DNA from 2 places in the Streptomyces sp. MMCC 100 genome. Region 1 is predicted to be linked to the other one. Evidence: predicted binding sites of a transcription regulator. Region 1 holds the regulator's gene; the other holds the start of a gene.
What was found. The regulator HrcA, encoded in region 1, represses chaperone genes, less so after heat shock. The targets are predictions, from matches to a motif close to TTNGCACTCNGNNNNNCNGAGTGCNAA.

Region 1 (7,299 bases):
GCGGTCAGGTTCCCGCGCACGCAGGCGCCGTTGACGACCCGGGTGACCTTGCCGTCGACGGTGATGTCCTTGCCGTCGTCGGTCCTGCCCTCGCAGTGCACGGAGGCGACCGCGTTCTCGCTCGCCGGGGCGGTGGTGCCCTTGTCGCCGTAGGAGGCGGTGCAGGTGAGCCAGCGCACCTCCGCCTTCTGCCGCTGCAGTTCGCGGGTCACGGTCTGGTCGGTCGTGTAGGCGACCGTCGCGGAGCCGAGCCCGCCCGGCTCGCACGCGACGACCCCGCCGACGGCGACGGCCGCGCCGACGACCACCGGAGCCATGCGCCGGATCCGCCTCATTGCCCACATGAAGGGCAGCGTCCCACCGCCCGGGGGCCGGGGGTAGGGCGCATACGGCCACTCCTCACTACCGTGGGCGCCATGGGCAACGACCGCAGGCAGCGCAGGCTCGTCATGGACGAACGCACCACCTGGCTGTGGAGTCACCGGCAGAAGCGGGGGCGCGACGGCGTCTGGCGGGACGCGCTGACGCTCTACCGGGACGGGCTCCGGGTCCGGTTCGTCTTCCTCGCGGGCGCGCCCGACTCCGGCCGGTACACCTCGGAGGGCGACTACTGGTGCGAGGGCTGTGTGGCGGACGGTCGCGGCAACCTGCTCAACCTGCGCGAACCCGGTGTCGTACGGGCGCTGGTCGAGGAGGCCGGGCGGCGGGCGCTGCTGCCCGGACCCGGGGGCCGGCCGGTGGAGCTGGACGGCTGGGAGCTGTTCCCCGCCGTGGCCGCCGCCACCGACGGCTGACCGGGGCCGTCACAGGACCGGACCCGGCACCGTCTAGAAGCCGGCTTTCGGCGCCGTCAGGACCAGCGGCCGGTGCGTGCCAGGAGTACGGCGGTCGCGGCGGTGCCCGCGGTGGAGGTGCGCAGGACACTGCGGCCCAGGCGGAAGGGGCTCGCACCGGCCTCGGCGAAGAGCGCCAACTCCTCCGGGGACACGCCCCCTTCGGGGCCCACGACCAGCACGATGGCGCCGGTGGCGGGGAGTTCGGCGGCGGACAGGGGCGCGTCGCCGCTCTCGTGGAGTACGGCGGCGAAGTCGGCCTCGGCCAGAAGTGAGGCAACCTGCTTGCTCGTCGCCGCGTCCGCGACGTCGGGGAAGCGGACCCGGCGGGACTGCTTGCCGGCCTCCCGGGCCGTCGCCCGCCACTTGCCGAGTGCCTTCAGGCCGCGCTCGCCCTTCCACTGCGTGATGCACCGGGACGCCGCCCAGGGCACGATCGCGTCGACGCCGACCTCGGTCATCGTCTCGACGGCCAGCTCGCCGCGGTCGCCCTTGGGCAGGGCCTGCACGACGGTGATACTCGGCTGCTCGGCCGGCTCCTCGCGCACCCCGTCCGGGACGGTGACGACCAGGCGGTCCTTGCCCTCGGCGGCCTTCACCACGCCCTCGGCCCAACGGCCGCTCCCGTCGGTGAGGACGACGTCCTCGCCCGCCCGCAGCCGCTTCACGGAGACGGCGTGCCGCCCCTCGGGGCCGTCGAGGACGTACTCGCCCGCGGGCAGGTCCTGGGGCCGCAGGGAGTCGACCACGAACACCGGTGCCGTCATCGTGCGCCGCCTCCCGTCGCGTAGCCCGACAACGCTGTCCCGGCGGCGGCGAGTTCGGCCGCCAGCACCTCCACGAGCTGTCCGGCGGGCAGCTCCCGGGCCATCCGGTGGCCCTGTCCCGCCCACAGCGCCAGGCCCTGCGCGTCGCCCGCCTTCGCCGCCGCCTTGCGCACCGGCGAGGTGAGGTGGTGCACCTCGGGGTAGGCGGCGGGGGCGTAGGGGCCGTGCTCGCGCAGGAAGCGGTTGACCAGGGCGCGGGCGGGGCGGCCGGAGAAGGCGCGGGTGAGTTCGGTGCGGACGAACAGCGGGTTGGTAAGCGCCTGCTTGTGCAAATCGTGCGCGCCGGACTCGGGGGTGGCGAGGAAGGCGGTGCCGAGCTGGGCCGCGCTCGCGCCGGCCGCGAGGACCGCGGCGATCTGGCCGCCGCGCATGATGCCGCCGGCGGCGACGATCGGCAGGCCGACCGTCTCCCGGACCTGGGCGACCAGCGACAGCAGCCCGGTGCCCGCGCCGCCGGTCTCCGGGTTGTCCCGGTGGGTGCCCTGGTGCCCGCCGGCCTCGGCGCCCTGCGCGATCACCGCGTCGGCGCCGGACTGCTCGACGGCCCGGGCCTCGTCCGCGGTGGTCGCGCTGACCAGGGCGAAGGTGCCCACGCGGTGCAGGGAGTCGACGACCTCACGGCTGGGCACGCCGAAGTGGAAGGACACCACCGGTACGGGGTTGTCCAGCAGTACGGCGAGCTTGGTGTCGTAGCCGTCGTCCCGGCCGCAGTCGGGGTCGCCCAGCTCCGTCTCGTACCAGGCGGCCTCGCCGGCCAGCTGGTGGGCGTAGACGTCGACGGCGGCGGGGTCGGCCGTCTCCGGCTGCGGGAGGAAGAGGTTGACGCCGAAGGGGCGGCTCGTCAGTCCCCGCAGATGCTTGATCTCCTGGTACATCCCGTCCGCGGTCTTGTACCCGGCGGCCAGGAAGCCCAGCCCGCCCGCCTCGCACACCGCGGCCGCGAGCTGCGGCACGGAGACGCCGCCCGCCATGGGCGCCTGCACGATCGGGTAGGGGAAGAGATCGGTCAGTGCGGAGGACATGACGGCATGTTGTCACGTCCTCCGCACAAGTCCGAATCCGGGCTTCCGTTGGCATACGCCAGGAGCATCCGCATCCCCGGAGGTGCTTTCAGCGCCCGTCGAAGGCCCGTCAGCGCCCGTTGAAGGCGTCCTTCAACCGGGAGAACAGCCCCTGCTGCCCCGGCTGGAACTGCCCCGTCGGGCGTTCCTCGCCGCGGAGCTTGGCCAGCTCGCGCAGGAGGCGTTCCTGCTCGGGGTCGAGCTTGCCCGGGGTGGTGACCTCGACGTGGACGATGAGGTCGCCGCGGCCGCCACCGCGCAGGTGGGTGACGCCCCGGCCGTGCTTCGGGATCGACTGGCCGGACTGGGTGCCCGGGCGGATGTCGACCTCCTCCATGCCGTCGAGGGTCTCCAGCGGCACCTTCGTGCCGAGGGCCGCCGCCGTCATCGGGATGGTGACCGTGCAGTGCAGGTCGTCTCCGCGACGCTGGAACGTGGAGTGCGGCAGCTCGTGGATCTCGACGTACAGGTCACCGGCGGGGCCGCCGCCGGGGCCGACCTCGCCCTCGCCCGCGAGCTGGATCCGGGTGCCGTTGTCCACACCGGCCGGGATCTTCACGGTGAGGGTGCGCCGGGAGCGGACCCGGCCGTCGCCCGCGCACTCGGGGCACGGGGTCGGGACCACGGTGCCGAAGCCCTGGCACTGCGGACAGGGTCGGGAGGTCATGACCTGGCCCAGGAAGGACCGGGTGACCTGCGAGACCTCACCGCGGCCGCGGCACATGTCACACGTCTGGGCCGACGTGCCGGGCGCCGCGCCCTCGCCGTTGCAGGTGTTGCAGACGACCGCGGTGTCGACCTGGATGTCCTTGGTCGTACCGAAGGCGGCCTCGTCCAGCTCGACCTCGATGCGGATCATCGCGTCCTGGCCGCGGCGGGTGCGCGAGCGCGGCCCGCGCTGCGACGCCGTACCGAAGAACGCGTCCATGATGTCCGAGAAGTTCCCGAAGCCACCCGCGCCGAAGCCGCCGGCCCCGCCGCCGCCCGCCTGCGAGAGCGGGTCGCCGCCGAGGTCGTAGACCTGCTTCTTCTGCGGGTCCGACAGCACCTCGTAGGCGGCGTTGATCTCCTTGAACCGCTCCTGGGTCTTCGGATCGGGGTTGACGTCCGGGTGCAGCTCGCGCGCGAGCCTCCGGAACGCCTTCTTGATCTCGTCCTGAGACGCGTCGCGGCGCACGCCGAGTACGGCGTAGTAGTCCGTGGCCACCTACGACTCCGCCAGGATCTGTCCGACGTACCGTGCCACTGCGCGTACCGCTCCCATCGTTCCCGGGTAGTCCATGCGGGTCGGTCCGACCACGCCGAGCTTGGCAACCGCCTCGCCGCCCGAACCGTAGCCGACCGACACGACGGACGTTGAGTTGAGTCCCTCGTGGGCGTTCTCATGACCGATCCGTACGGTCACGCCCGGATCCTTCGCCTCGCCGAGCAGCTTGAGGAGCACGACCTGCTCCTCCAGCGCCTCCAGCACCGGCCGGATCACCAAGGGGAAGTCGTGCCCGAAGCGGGTCAGATTGGCGGTGCCGCCGATCATCAGCCGCTCCTCGTTCTCCTCGACCAGCGTCTCCAGGAGAGTGGAGAGCACGGTGGAGACCGTACCGCGATCCTCGGCCTCGAACGCCTCCGCCAGATCTTCCACCAGAGACGGCACGTCCGTGAAACGGCGTCCCGCGACCCGGCTGTTGAGCCGCGCCCGCAGATCGGCCAGCGAAGCCTCGCCGAACGGCGCCGGGCAGTCGACCATCCGCTGCTCGACCCGGCCGGTGTCCGTGATCAGCACGAGCATCAGACGCGCGGGCGCGAGCGAGAGCAGCTCCACGTGCCGCACGGTCGAGCGGGTCAGCGACGGGTACTGCACGACGGCGACCTGCCGGGTGAGCTGCGCGAGCAGCCGCACCGTGCGGGCCACCACGTCGTCGAGGTCGACGGCGCCCTCCAGGAAGTTCTGGATGGCACGCCGCTCGGGCGCGGTCATCGGCTTGACGCCCGCCAGCTTGTCGACGAAGAGCCGGTAGCCCTTGTCGGTCGGGATGCGCCCGGCGCTGGTGTGCGGCTGGGCGATGAACCCCTCGTCCTCCAGTGCCGCCATGTCATTGCGCACGGTGGCCGGGGAGACGCCGAGGTTGTGCCGCTCGGTGAGGGCCTTGGAACCGACCGGTTCCTCGGTGCCGACGTAGTCCTGGACGATGGCGCGCAGCACCTGAAGCCTGCGTTCACTGAGCATTCGGCGCGCACCTCCAGCTGTCGTCCGCCCGTTTCGGCCTGTCTGACCTGTCTGTCCTGGCACTCATGGCTCGCGAGTGCCAGACTTCCCCGGGCCAGTGTACGGCCGTCGGGTACGCACCCGGCAAGGCCGTGACGATGCCGTTAGCGTCGTCGCCGTGAAGGTGACTTGGGAAGAGCTGGGCTGGGAGCGGCTGGCGGACGGGGTGGGGCGGTGCCGGCTGCCGGGGTGGGACTGCACGGCGGGGCTGGTGCTCGGCGCGGACACGGCGTTGATGGTGGACGCGGGGTCGAGCCTGGAGGAGGGCACCCGGCTGCACGAGGCGGCGCGGCGGCTCGCCGGCCGCCGTGTGACACATCTCGCGCTGACCCACCCGCATTTCGACCACGTCTTCGGCGCCGCGGCGTTCGCGGGCGCGGAGGTGTACGGCGCTGCGGGTACGGGCGCGCTGTTCGCGCCGGGCGGACAGGGGCGTGAGGCGCTGCGCGCGGACGCGGTGGCGGAGGGGCTGGACGCGCGGGCGGCGCGGGCGGCGGCCGACGCCCTCGTCCCCGTCCCGCGCGAGGTCGGCGGCGAGTGCGTGCTCGGCCTGGGCGCCGGGAGGCGGGTGCTGCTGGCCGACGTGGGACCGGGGCACACCGGACAGGACCTGGCGGTGCTGGTGCCGGGCTCCCCGGCGGTCGTCTTCTGCGGCGACCTGGTCGAGGAGTCGGGCGAACCGCAGGCGGGCCCCGACGCCGTACCGGCGCGCTGGCCCGCGGCCCTGGACCGGCTGCTGGAGCTGGGCGGCGCGGACGCGCTGTACGTACCCGGTCACGGAGCGGTGGTGGACGCGGCGTTCGTCCGTGCCCAACGCGACGCGCTGGCCGCCCGGTTCGGCGTGTCGCGCTGATCACGGGGCGGGCGTTCCTCGTATCGTCGGCAGAATGCGCCAGTACTCCGCCGACCTGACCCCTCCGTGGAAGAAACCGCAGCCCGTTCCCGAGGTACCGGCCGATCCCGGCCTGGTGGTCGAGGAGCCCGGCACCGGGTTCTGCGGCGCGGTGATCGGCTGCGAGGCGGGCACGGTGACCCTGGAGGACCGCTTCGGCAAGCACCGCGTCTTCCCGCTGGAACCGCGCGGCTTCCTGCTCGAGGGGCGCGTGGTGACGCTGGTCCGCCCGTCCTCCTCCGGTCCGGCGCGGCCCTCCCGTACGGCGTCCGGGTCGGTCGCCGTCCCCGGCGCACGCGCGCGGGTGGCGCGCGCCGGGCGCATCTACGTCGAGGGGCGGCACGACGCCGAGCTGGTCGAGAAGGTCTGGGGCGACGACCTGCGCGTCGAGGGCGTCGTCGTGGAGTACCTGGGCGGCGTGGACGACCTGCCGTCGATCATCGCCGACTTCGCCCCCGGCCCCGACGCACGGCTGGGCGTCCTGGTGGACCACCTGGTCCCGGGCTCGAAGGAGTGGCGGATCGCGGAGGCGGTGACGAGCGAGCACGCGCTGGTCGTGGGCCACCCGTACATCGACATCTGGGAGGCGGTGAAGCCGGCGTCGGTGGGGATCGAGGGGTGGCCCAGGGTGCCTCGCGGTCAGGACTGGAAGACGGGGGTCTGCCGGGCGCTGGGGTGGCCGTCGGAGAACACGGGCGCGGTGTGGCAGGCGATTCTGGCGCGGGTGGGGTCGTACAAGGACCTGGAGCCGGAGCTGCTGGGCAGTGTGGAACGACTCATCGATCACGTGACCATGTCCTGAACGTCGCCCGGTCGTTGACAGACCGGGCCTGGTGGTCTGCTCTCCGCCCCTGCGGAGATGGTCCGTCGATCAGCTCGTCCTCACGGCCGAGCAGTTCCTGCTCCCCGCCGAACCGGGGATGACCCCTCAGTCCACCAGGTCCCGCACCACCGCGTCCGCCAGCAACCGCCCGCGCAGCGTCAGCACCGCGCTCCCCGCCTCGTACGGCCCCTCCTCCAGCAGTCCGTCGGACAGCGCCCGCCGCGACGCCCCGAGCCCCGCCTCCCGCAGCAGCGACAGCGGGACGCCCTCCCGCAGGCGCAGCTCCAGCAGGATGCGCTCCACGCGCCGGTCCTCCTCCGTCAGGATCTCGCGCCCCGCGCCCGGCGACTTCCCCGCCGCCAGCGCCCCCGCGTACGCCCCCGGGTGCTTCACGTTCCACCACCGCACCCCGCCCACGTGGGAGTGGGCTCCGGGTCCCGCGCCCCACCAGTCGGCGCCCCGCCAGTACAGCTCGTTGTGCAGGCACCGCCCGGCGTCGGAGGTGGCCCAGTTCGACACCTCGTACCAGTCGAAGCCCGCGGCCGCGAGGGTCTCCTCGGCGATCAGGTAGCGGTCGGCGTGCACGTCGTCGTCGGTCAT
Region 2 (7,299 bases), 6.0 Mb from region 1:
CTGAGGCCGGCCGCCGACGAGGACGTGGAGGTCGCCCTCTGCACCTGGCCGCCCGCTACCCGAATAGGCAAACGCCTGAGCAGAGGGGGTCGCCGACACGTGGCGTTCCGCGGCGGCTCGCAGCGGCGCCGAGACCGCCTGGTTCGAACAGCACCGCTCGACGGCAGGCCGTCGCCGCGCTCTACGCCGCCCATCGCCGGCCCATCGCCGCCGAAGTACACCAGCGCGGGCTTCACCGAGCGTGACGGTCGACGGCCGGCGCCCGGAACGGGTCGTCACCCGAACGTGTGGTCTATCCCGATCCTTTGCTCGGCGGGGTGCCGGTGCGACATAGCGTCGGGTGGCTGCGCCCGCAGCGGGCGGGAGGTCGCAGGTTCGGCGAGGGAGAGGGCGGCATCGCGTGAACGCGGGCAATGGTGACCGGGGCGAACTGTTCGTCGACGGCACCGACAGGGGGCGTACGGACAGGGTGACGAGGGGCCAAGGGGCGGCGACCGGGGGCGGGACGGTGCTGTTCTCCGACGCTCCCGGCGGTGGCAGTAGGTCGCCGTCGGCGGTCCCGGCCTCCGCCCGCCCCGGTGCGGCCGGTGCCCGGGCTGCCTCCGTCCCGCACGCCCGGCCCACGCCGCGTCCCCGGCCCGGCGGTGTCCCTGCCGGGTCCCGGAAGGCGAGGCGATGGGCGAAGGTCGCGCAGCGGATCGTGCCGGACGACCTCCAGCCAGAGGCGCTGCGCCTGGAGCTGACCGAACTCGGGGACGCGTTCCGCGCGTATCAGCGGCGGCCCGAGCCGGACCTCGCCGTCCTCGCCGAACTCCACGACCGCAAGGCCCGTGCCTTCGCCCTGTGGGCCGACGTCACCGGCGACGAGACCCTGCGGGAAGAGGCGGACCGGGCTGCGGCGGCCGCGCTGACCACCCGCGAGATGGACGCCAACCGGCGCGGCCTCCAGGTGGACGGAGAGGGGCCGGTGGTCGAGCGGTTGCTGACCCGGGGCCAGGGGGTCCACGCCCGCAATGTGCTGGAGCACGTCCGCGCCGACTCCCCGCTCCCCGAGGCGGAGGCTCGGCTCGCGGTGCTGATGCTCACCCTGCGGGCCGCGCGCGCCGGTACCGGGAACGTCACCGGGCAGGACCTCGTCGGCTGGCTGCAGGGCGATGCCGAGCGGGTGCTCCAGCAGCTGGTCGACGCGGGCTGGCTGCGGCTGCCGGAGGACGTCACCGCCGACGACGCGCTCATGTCCCGGCCCGAGGAGCCCACTCAGGTCACGGTGCCCACGCTCATTCCCACCCAGCCCCGCCCGTTCTACTTCGGCAAGGTCACCCGGGCGAGGCTCTCGGGGTGGGCGCAGAAGGTGGTGGGCGACCGGAAGCTGCGGAAGAAGAAGGCGGGGGCCGCCACGCGGCTCCTCGCCGTGTACACCGCCGCCCACAGCCATCCCGACGGGCGCCTCGGAGACACCGGTGAGGACGGCGACGGTCTCGCGCTGGACGCGGTCGCCTCGTTCTGCGGCCTGCGGCCGGAGGACGTCTGCGAGCACTCCGGACTGCTGGTCGCCGCAGGCTGGCTGGAGGAGGCCGACGCCTCGGGAGAAAGGCTGCGGGGGCGGCTCGCCGAGCGCGTACTGCCACTGAGCGGGCTGCTGTGACGGCTTTTCGGTGACACGCCGTCTTCATGTCGCCGAAAGGGCAGCCCGACGGTCAACGGTCCGACCACCGCGACAGCCGGCGGACCGACCGCCACAAGTGGCCGCCGCAGGCTTCGGCGCGTCGTGGCACCGGTGAGGCTCGTTGGGGGAAGCGCCCCGCAAGGGGCGCGGGGGACTGCGTAGGCAATCACGACGGCGTCGCACCCGGCCGAAGCCCGACGGGGCAGGCGCCCACCCGGCACCAAGAAACGGTGCCCGGCCCCCCGCAGGGGACCGGGCACCGTTCAGCTCAGCGCAGCGCTCAGTGGGCGTGGCCGTGGCCGTGGCCCGCGGCGGCCGGCTCTTCCTCTTCCTTCTTCTCGACGACCAGGGTCTCGGTCGTCAGCAGGAGGGAGGCGATGGAGGCGGCGTTCTCCAGGGCGGAGCGGGTGACCTTCACCGGGTCGATGACGCCGGCCTTGACCAGGTCGCCGTACTCGCCGGTGGCGGCGTTGAAGCCCTGGCCCTTGTCGAGCTCGGCGACCTTGGAGGTGATGACGTAGCCCTCCAGGCCGGCGTTCTCGGCGATCCAGCGCAGCGGCTCGACGGCGGCGCGGCGGACGACCGCGACACCGGTGGCCTCGTCGCCGGTCTTGCCGAGGTTGCCCTCGAGCACCTTGACGGCGTGGACCAGCGCGGAGCCACCACCGGAGACGATGCCCTCCTCGACCGCGGCGCGGGTCGCGGAGATGGCGTCCTCCAGACGGTGCTTGCGCTCCTTCAGCTCCACCTCGGTGGCGGCGCCGACCTTGATCACGCACACGCCGCCGGCCAGCTTCGCGAGGCGCTCCTGGAGCTTCTCGCGGTCCCAGTCGGAGTCCGTGGACTCGATCTCGGCCTTGATCTGGTTGATGCGGCCCTCGACCTCGTCGCGCTTGCCGGCACCGTCGACGATCGTGGTGTCGTCCTTGGTGACGGTGATGCGGCGAGCGGTGCCGAGCACCTCGAGGCCGACCTGGTCGAGCTTGAGGCCGACCTCCTCGGAGATGACCGTGGCGCCGGTGAGGACGGCCATGTCCTGCAGCATCGCCTTGCGGCGGTCACCGAAGCCGGGGGCCTTGACGGCGACCGCGTTGAACGTGCCGCGGATCTTGTTGACGACGAGGGTGGAGAGCGCCTCGCCCTCCAGGTCCTCGGCGATGATCAGCAGCGGCTTGGAGGCGCCCGCCTGGATGACCTTCTCCAGCAGCGGCAGCAGGTCCGCGATGGAGGAGATCTTGCCCTGGTTGATCAGGATGTACGGGTCGTCGAGGACGGCCTCCATGCGCTCCTGGTCCGTCACGAAGTACGGCGACAGGTAGCCCTTGTCGAAGGCCATGCCCTCGGTGAAGTCCAGCTCCAGACCGAAGGTGTTGGACTCCTCGACGGTGATGACACCGTCCTTGCCGACCTTGTCCATCGCCTCGGCGATCAGCTCGCCGACCTGCTGGTCCTGGGCGGACAGCGCGGCCACGGCGGCGATGTCGGACTTCTCGTCGATCGGGCGCGCGGTGGCGAGAAGGTCCTCCGACACGGCGGCGACGGCCGCGTCGATGCCCTTCTTCAGCAGCGCCGGGGAGGCGCCCGCGGCGACGTTCTTCAGGCCCTCGCGCACGAGCGCCTGGGCGAGCACGGTGGCGGTGGTGGTGCCGTCACCCGCGATGTCGTTGGTCTTGGTCGCCACCTCCTTCACCAGCTGGGCGCCGAGGTTCTCGTACGGGTCCTCGACCTCGACCTCGCGGGCGATGGTGACGCCGTCGTTGGTGATGGTGGGGGCGCCGAACTTCTTGTCGATGACGACGTTGCGGCCCTTGGGGCCGATCGTCACCTTCACGGTGTCGGCGAGCTTGTTGACGCCGCGCTCGAGGGCGCGACGGGCGTCCTCGTCGAACTTCAGGATCTTCGCCATGGGAGCGTGAGCCCTCTTCCGGAAATTTTGGGGTTATACGGCAACTGCGCCCCCGACGCCCGGCTTTTTATGGTCGCGGGAGCCAGGGGCGCAGCTGGAAAGCAAGGTGCTTCGGGTGAACTACTTCTCGACGATCGCGAGCACGTCGCGGGCCGAGAGGACGAGGTACTCCTCGCCGTTGTACTTCACCTCGGTGCCGCCGTACTTGCTGTAGAGCACGACGTCGCCGACGCTGACGTCGAGCGGAAGACGGTTGCCGTCCTCGAAGCGGCCCGGGCCCACGGCCAGGACGACGCCCTCCTGGGGCTTCTCCTTGGCGGTGTCCGGAATGACCAGGCCCGAAGCCGTGGTCTGCTCGGCGTCGAGCGGCTGGACCACGATGCGGTCCTCGAGCGGCTTGATGGCAACCTTGGAGCTGGCGGTCGTCACGATCCGACCTCCCCCTTCGGAGATCTCACGGGGTTAACTGTCTGAGGTGGCGACCAGGTCGATCCGTCGTCGCGGGTGCCGGACCTGCCCGTCGCTGTGTTGGCACTCTCCGGTGGGGAGTGCCAGAGCCGAGACTATGACCGCGATTAGCACTCGGTCAAGCGGAGTGCCAATGCCGGCGGCGCGTCGGCGGGGATTTCGGGTGAACGCCGGTTCGTGAAGGCACCCTGCGTGGGTGTGGGCGTCGCTGGGGGCTGCCGCCCCCAGACCCCCGCTTTCGGCCTGGACGGCCTCGTCCTCGAACGCCGGACGGGCTGGATGACGCCGACCGGCATCGAGAGGTCAGAGGTAGTCCTCCAGGTTGCCCACCCTCAGCCCCTGCTCCTCGATCGTCTTCAGCAAACGTTCCGTGCGGGCGGTCAGGTTCTCGGCGGTCGGGTGGTCCGGGTCCACGGCCACGATGTCGCCGGGGTGGAGGCGGTGGTCGCCGCGGGTGTAGGTGAGGGTGCCCCCGGTGTCGAGGGTGGCGCGCCACAGGACGAGGGCCGTGATGCCGCAGTCGGCGGCGGCGCGCAGGGTCGTGGTGTCGTACGTGCCGTGCGGCGGGCGGAAGAGGTGGGCGCGGACGCCGAAGCGGGACTTGAGCTTGGTCTGCTGGCCGCAGATCTCGGCTCGCTGCCCGGCGTAGGGCAGGCCGCGCAGGGAACGGTGGTCGAGGGTGTGGTTCTGCAGGCTCGCGCCGAACGGGCGCAGCCGGGCGAAGTCGCCGTAGGCCGGTCCGGCGACGGTGTCGGTGAGGAACAGGGTGACCGGGAGCCGTCGTTCGCGGATCAGGCCGGCGAAGGCGGGGTCGCGCTCGGCGCTGTCGTCGTAGGTGAGGAAGACGACCCGGTCGGTGGTGCGGACGTGCTCCACGACGGGCGGCAGGGCCTGGTCCCGGTCGCCGGCCCGGTCGCTGTCCCGGTCGCCGTCCTGGGCGGGCTCTCCGGCCGCCGCCGCGTGTTCGGCGGGGGCGGCGAGCCGGTCGCAGCCGGTGAGCGGGAGCAGTGCGAGCAGTAGGGCGGCCAGGGCGGCGCCGGCCGGGCGGAACCGCCCTCGCCTCACAGGTAGTCCTCCAGGCGGGCCACCGCGTACCCGTCGGCGGTGATCCGGTTCAGGAAGCGGCGGACCATGTCGGTCATGGTGCCGTCCCAGTCGTTCGTGCCCCGGAAGTGGGTGAGGACGATGTCGCCGGGGTGCAGGTCCTGGTCCCACTCGCGGTACTCCCAGTGGTCGACGTACACCTCCTCGCTCCAGATCGGGGCGTACTTGATGCCGCAGGACTTGGCGGCGCGCAGGGTGTCGCGGTTGTAGTTGCCGTAGGGCGGGCGGAAGAGGACGGGGCGCTTGCCGTAGTGCTTCTCCATCACGTCCTGCATGCCGCAGATCTCGCGCTGCTGCTCCTCGTAGGAGAGCGCGGGGAGGTAGGGGTGGCTCAGGGTGTGGTTGTTGAGGGTGATGCCCCGGGCCTGCATCTTCTTGAAGTAGCCGTAGTCGTCCTTGATCTCCTCGTCGGTGAGGAAGACGGTGTACGGGATCTTCAGCTCGCTCATCATCTTCAGGAACGCCGGGTCCTTCTCGGCGCCGTCGTCGATGGTGAGGAAGACGATCTTCTCCTTGGTGGGGACCGTGGTGAAGACCGGCGGGAGGCTGTCCTCCTCCTGGCCGTCGACCTCGAAGCCCTCGCGGGCCTTGATCTGCGGCTTCTCCTCCGGGGGCGCGGGAGCCGTCAGCGGCACCTTCTTGAGGTCCCAGCGCTTGGCGGCGGCGGCCAGGGCGGCCCTGGCCTCGCGCGCCTTGGCCGCGCCGTCGACCGCGCGGGCCGGGGGCGCCTTCGGGGCCTGCTGGCCGGCGGCACCCCGTACTTCGGAGGAGTCGCCCTGCGCACAGCCGCCGGCGAGGGCGGCGACGACGAGGACGGCGGTGGCGATCGCTCCGCGCCGGCGAAGTGCTCTGCGGGGTGCGGGACCGGCTGCCCGGGATACGCGACGCGATGCCCGACTTTTGTCATTTTGTACGACTTCTCGCATGGTGCCGGATCCTCGCAGTCGCCGGCCTGCGAACCCGGCCCGACACCGCGCCGGAGGCGCACCATCCACCGACTGGCCCACAATGTCCCGGTGAACGACCTCGATTCCCTCCTCGCCCTGCTCGCTCCCGAAGGCCGCGCGCTGCTCGACGAGGTGCGCGACACCGACCCCGCACAGGAGTTGGCGGTCGCGACCCGGCTGCGGCGCACGCACCCCGCCGAGCTGGTCTCGGCCGCGCTCGGGCAGGCGCGGCTGCGGCAGCGGGCGGTGGCGAAGTTCGGGGCCGAGGACGCCGGGCGGATGTTCTTCACGCCCAACGGGGTCGAGCAGTCGACGCGCGCGAGCGTGGCGGCGTACCGGGCCGGGCGGTTCGCGGCGCTGGACGTGACCTCCGTCGCCGACCTGTGCTGCGGGATCGGGGGCGACGCGATCGCGCTGGCGCGGGCCGGGATCCGGGTCCTTGCCGTCGACCGGGACCCGGTCACGGCCGCGGCGGCCCGTGCCAACGCCGACGCGCTGGGGCTGGCCGACCTGATCGAGGTGCGCGAGGCGGATGTGACGGAGGTGGACACGGGCGGGTACGACGCCGTGTTCGTCGACCCGGCGCGGCGGGGCGGACGGGGCCGGATCTTCGACCCCGAGGCGTACTCGCCGCCGTTGTCCTGGGCCGTGCGGGCGGCCCGTACGGCCTCCGGCGCCGCCGCGCTCAAGGTGGCGCCCGGCATTCCGCACGAGGCGGTGCCCGAGGACGCCGAGGTGGAGTGGATCTCCGATGGCGGGGACGTGAAGGAGGCCGTGCTGTGGTTCGGAGCCGGCGCGTCGGCGGGGGCGGTGCGGGCCACGTTGCTGCCCGGGCCCCGCACCCTGCCCGGCACCGGCCTGCCCGACCCGGAGGTCCGCACGCCCGGCCGGTACCTCTACGAGCCGGACGGCGCCGTCATCCGGGCCCACCTGGTCGCCGAGGTCGCCGAACAGGTCGGCGGCGGGCTGCTCGACGCCACGATCGCGTACGTCACCGGGGACGCACTGCTGCCGACGCCGTACGCCACGGCGTACGAGATCACCGACCGGATGCCCTTCAACGTCAAGAAGCTGAAGGCGCTGCTGCGGGAGCGCGGCGTCGGCACGCTGACCGTGAAGAAGCGGGGCTCGGCGGTCGAGCCGGAGGAGCTGCGGAGGAAGGTGAAACCGCAGGGTCCGAACGCTGCGACCGTGTTCCTGACGCGGGT

Region 2: the regulator HrcA is predicted to act here: its motif matches at 4,148-4,174, upstream of groES (co-chaperone GroES).

What each region holds. Positions count from the first base shown of each region.
Region 1 covers NZ_JBGORK020000001.1:1,097,694-1,104,992, reverse strand. The annotation lists gene ABS735_RS05065 (hypothetical protein) at 1-317, opposite strand, end outside; gene ABS735_RS05060 (hypothetical protein) at 417-794, shown strand; gene ABS735_RS05055 (16S rRNA (uracil(1498)-N(3))-methyltransferase) at 851-1,600, opposite strand; gene ABS735_RS05050 (nitronate monooxygenase) at 1,597-2,682, opposite strand; gene dnaJ (molecular chaperone DnaJ) at 2,792-3,928, opposite strand; gene hrcA (heat-inducible transcriptional repressor HrcA) at 3,929-4,945, opposite strand; gene ABS735_RS05035 (MBL fold metallo-hydrolase) at 5,103-5,837, shown strand; gene ABS735_RS05030 (DUF3097 domain-containing protein) at 5,872-6,678, shown strand; gene hemW (radical SAM family heme chaperone HemW) at 6,805-7,299, opposite strand, start outside.
Region 2 covers NZ_JBGORK020000001.1:7,133,505-7,140,803, forward strand. The annotation lists gene ABS735_RS32840 (hypothetical protein) at 701-1,645, shown strand; gene groL (chaperonin GroEL) at 1,947-3,572, opposite strand; gene groES (co-chaperone GroES) at 3,693-4,001, opposite strand; gene ABS735_RS32855 (polysaccharide deacetylase family protein) at 4,344-5,105, opposite strand; gene ABS735_RS32860 (polysaccharide deacetylase family protein) at 5,102-6,070, opposite strand; gene ABS735_RS32865 (class I SAM-dependent methyltransferase) at 6,161-7,299, shown strand, end outside.